Regions from separate parts of the Streptomyces sp. NPDC008001 genome, predicted to be linked through region 1. Evidence: riboswitches for the same ligand, from Rfam matches in the RefSeq annotation. Region 1 holds a riboswitch; the other holds the start of a gene.
The links. Region 1 has a riboswitch for cyclic di-AMP ahead of ACFZCD_RS05065 (M23 family metallopeptidase). Riboswitches for the same ligand answer to the same signal wherever they lie in the genome.
Positions count from the first base shown of each region.

Region 2: another riboswitch for cyclic di-AMP. It lies ahead of ACFZCD_RS29660 (transglycosylase family protein); the one in region 1 lies ahead of ACFZCD_RS05065 (M23 family metallopeptidase).

Region 1 is NZ_JBIBIZ010000002.1:30,142-32,335, forward strand. Features, by position in the region: gene ACFZCD_RS05065 (M23 family metallopeptidase) at 1-831, opposite strand, end outside; cyclic di-AMP (ydaO/yuaA leader) riboswitch at 841-1,007, opposite strand; gene ACFZCD_RS05070 (PP2C family protein-serine/threonine phosphatase) at 1,048-2,194, opposite strand, start outside.
Region 2 is NZ_JBIBIZ010000011.1:321,935-324,128, forward strand. Features, by position in the region: gene ACFZCD_RS29655 (transglycosylase family protein) at 1-473, shown strand, start outside; cyclic di-AMP (ydaO/yuaA leader) riboswitch at 734-924, shown strand; gene ACFZCD_RS29660 (transglycosylase family protein) at 928-1,674, shown strand; gene eno (phosphopyruvate hydratase) at 1,887-2,194, shown strand, end outside.

The DNA of each region.
Region 1 (2,194 bases):
CCGCTGGCTCTTATGGGTCTCCCGGCTCTTATGAGTCCCCTGGACCTTCTGACTCTTGTGGGTCCCCTGGACCTTCTGGCTCTTATGAATCCCCTGGCTCTTATGGCTCCCCTGGGACTTCTGGGGCGTATGAGACCCCTGGGTCTTGTGCGTCTGCTGGTGGTCGGCCTGCTGATGATCGACCTGCTGGTAGTCGGCCTGCTGGTGGTCAGCCTGCTCCAGGAGCCTCGCCCGGAGCGCCTCACCCGCCATCGCCGCGCGCTCCGCCGCCTCCGAAGCGGCCGCCGCGCTCTCCTCGGCGACGGACCGGGCCAAGTCGGCCGGATCCACCGGACCCGCCAAATCCACCGGAGCCGCCAAGTCCGCCGAGTCCACCGCCCCCGCCGCGCTCCCCGCGAAGAACGAGCCCACACCCGGCAACTGCGCCAGGTCGGGCATGGATATGGAGGCCGCGGGACGCTCCTGCGCATGCGCCATGCCACCCGCGCCGACCGCCGCGATGACGCCCGCGCCGAGCACGGCACCGCTGCGGGCCATCGTGCCGCCGCGCTGCTTCACGACGCGGTGGCGCCCGCGGCCCGCGCCGAAAGCGCTGAAGGCGGAGGGTTCGTACGGGGCTGCCGCCTCGGCCGCCGCCCGGCCCTGCGGTTCGTAACCCTGCTTGTAACGCCGCTCGTACGACTCGTACGACCCCTCGTACGCAGCCTCTTCCGCCCGCTCCGCCCACTCTGCCCGCTCCGCCGCCTCCGGCTCGTACGGCGGTGCGTACGCGGGCACCAGCGGCGGGTCGTAGTCCCCGGGCTCGTAGCGGTCAGGCTCGTTGGATGCCACGGAGGCACTCCTTTCCTTCCTTCTCGCCTACCGGGTTAGCTGACGGGTTCGGAGCAGGAAGGTCTCCTACGAGCCGCGTGCGGCCCGATTCACCCCAGGGTGGTGGTTCCCCGGTTCCCAGAACTTGCCGGTGTATCAGGTGGTGCTGTGCCCGCGGGATTCGGCGAAGGCGCACGGTGCACCGCCTCTTGCGGCGGTTGCGACGACCGCGCTCCGTTATCGAACGTTAATAGACGCGCCGGGTGGTTTCCAAGCCGAAAGCCGGAATCCGCCGGGCCGTCCCGACAGGTCTTCACAGGACGTCCGCCCACGGAACCTGTCGATGCTTTCCACGAAATGCTGTTCGATTCGCTCGCCGCGCCGGATCGCCAACAGGGCCATGTCGTCAGCGGCCTGACCGCCCGAATGGCGGGCCACGTCCGCGACCAGGCAGTCCAGCAGCGCCTCGGGGTTCTTGAACTGCCGTCCCGTCAGCCCGGCGCGCGGGTCGTAGAAGGCGCCGTCGGCGTCCCTGGCCTCGGTCACCCCGTCCGTCATCAGCAACAGCGTCGCGCCCGCGGGGAACTCCCGTTCCTCCGCCCGGTCCGGCCACACCCCCAGCTCCCCCAGCCCGAGCGGCAGTGCAGGCACGGCGGGATCGGCGACGCCGACCCTGCCGTCGGCGTGCAGCAGGAGCGGCGGCGGATGGCCGCGGTTCAGCAGGCGGAGTACGGGTTTCCCCGGCGGCAGTTCCACGAGGACGGCCGTGGTGAAGCCCTCGTACTGGTCCAGGTTCCCGCGCCGCCTGCCCTCGCGCTGCAGCGCGCGTTCCAGCCGGCCCGCGAGCCCCTCCAGCGTGGGCTCCTGCTCGGCCGCCTCGCGAAAGGCGCCGATCACGACGGCGACCGCCTCGACCGCGCCGAGGCCCTTGCCGCGGACGTCGCCGACGATGACGCGCACGCCGTGCGGGGTGTCCTGGACCGCGTACAGGTCGCCGCCGATCCGGGCGTCGGCCTGCGCGGCCACGTAGCGCGCGGCCACCCGCAGGCCGCCGATCCGGGACGGGGGCGCGGGCAGGACGGCGCGCTGGGCCGCCTCCGCGATGCCGCGGGCGGAAGCGAGCTGCTGGTCACTGCGACGGGCGATGCGGTTGATGCCCAGGGCGACCAGGGCGACCGTGCCGATGGTGGCGATGGTGGCGATCTCGGACAGCGCCTCACCGGTGCCGGACGGCCGGTGGTAGAGCGCGAGACCGACGGCGACCGCCACCGCGGCCAGGGCGGCCGCGACGGTGGCGCGGAGGGTGTGCAGGGGCGCCGCCACGAGGGGCGCGGCGGAGAGGAAGGGGGCGGACGAGTAGTGCGTGGGCGCCCCCAGGTCGAAG
Region 2 (2,194 bases), on a different contig from region 1:
CGTCGCACGACGCCTCGCCGAGTGCTCCGGGAACCACTGGACCGAGCGACAAGCCCGGTGACGACGCGTCGGGCGATACTCAGGAAGGCCGCCACCGCAAGCCCTCCTCGTCCCCCTCGGACGACCCGACCTCGATCCCCACGACTCCCGCGACGCCGTCCCAGGGCACTCCGGACGGTTCCGGTTCGGCGGCGGGGCAGGCGTCGGACGGCGTGGAAGCCGGTACGGGCAAGCATCGTGCCGACCCGTCACGTTCGGACGACGGTCGTTCATCGCGCGGCGGCGGCGAGGGCCGCACCGGTAGTCCCACGGCCACCGGCTACACCGTGCGTCCCGGTGACAACTTGTCAGTCATCGCCGAACAGCAAGCGGTCAACGGTGGTTGGCAGTCCCTCTACCACCGCAATGAGAAAGTGGTCGGATCCGATCCTGACCTGATCCGTCCTGGTCAGAGGCTTGAGGTCGGTAAATAGACCGGTAGTTCGCGGCGAATGTCCGTTCCAGTCGAAAGTGAGACATGGGTCTCTTTGCCAGTTGGCGGAATGCCGCCTTCCCCAACTTGGCAAACCCCCTTCTACCTGCGGAAACATCATGTTTCCCTGGGTAACAAGGGGCAACTGTGGCTGGAAAGAGGGGTTTGAACCCATGCCGCGACTGTGTTTACCGTCGTGACCGCTCGCCACCGCGAGCACCACGGTCGTCACGCCGAATCCTGCCGACGGCCGGTGGAGTCGTCGCGCAAGCGCCGTAGGCAGGAGCGGGGGAACCAAGGTAGGCGCCGGAAACGGCTCCTCGGCCGAAGGCCGCGGGTCCGGGACCGGCTAGGGGTGAAGCCGAGCGTGCTCGCAGAGCAGGCACGCGAAGCCGGGCGAACTCACAGCCCGAACCCGACAGCTCACCTCGTAGGCGTCGGTGAGGAAACGACTCATGTCCAAGGGCAAGCACCGTCGTCCGTCCAAGGCCGCTCGAATCATCACGCTCGCCGGTGTGACCGGCGCAGCCGTTGCCGCCCCGCTGATGGTCGCCACCTCCGCCAACGCCGCGTCCGTCTCGACGTGGGACAAGGTCGCCGAGTGCGAGTCGGGTGGCAACTGGGCCATCAACACCGGCAACGGCTACTACGGCGGCCTGCAGTTCTCGCAGTCCTCCTGGAACGCCGCCGGCGGCCAGAAGTACGCCGACCGCGCCGACCACGCCTCCAAGGGCGCCCAGATCGCCGTGGCCGAGCGGCTGCTGGCCATGCAGGGCCCGGGCGCCTGGGGCTGCGCCGGTGCCGGCAACCTGTCGTCCGGCGGCGCGAAGGCCGACGTCGACCCGGGTTCGGGCTCCCACACCAAGTCCTCCCGCTCCGGCGGCTCGGTGTCGGGCAAGTCGCACGCGGACCGCAGCGAGCGCCAGGCCGCGCCGAAGAAGGCCGCGCCGAAGCACACCGCCCCGCAGGCCGCCGAGCAGGACGAGACCCCGGCCCCGAAGCAGGCCGCGCCGAAGCACACCGCTCCGCAGTCCTACAAGGTCGGTGACGGCGAGTACGAGGTCAAGGAGGGCGACACCCTCTCCAAGATCGCCGAGGCCAAGAACGTCAAGGGCGGCTGGCAGAAGCTGTACGACCGCAACAAGGACGTCGTCCAGGACGCCGACGTGATCTTCGTCGGCCAGAAGCTGCACCTCAGCTGACCGAGCTGACGGGGGCGGCCCACGCGAGTGGGCCGCCTTTCTTTGCCGTTTTCCGGACAATTCATCACTCGTACGGTGATCTCAGCGTTTGTGATGGTTTTGCTGCTTTTTCGGATTTCTCATCCCGGAAACACGGTCCAACGGCGAGCCGAGCCTCCGGCGCCCGTTAGGCTCGTGCTGCAGAACCTCAGACACACACGAAGGAGACCCTCGTGCCGTCCATCGACGTCGTCGTAGCTCGCGAGATCCTCGACTCGCGAGGCAACCCCACGGTCGAGGTCGAGGTCGGCCTCGACGACGGCTCCACGGGCCGTGCCGCCGTGCCGTCCGGCGCCTCCACCGGCGCCTTCGAGGCCATCGAGCTCCGTGACGGTGACAAGAACCGTTACATGGGCAAGGGCGTCGAGAAGGCCGTCCTGGCCGTCATCGAGCAGATCGGCCCGGAGCTCGTCGGCTACGACGCCACCGAGCAGCGCCTGATCGACCAGGCCATGTTCGACCTGGACGCCACCGACAACAA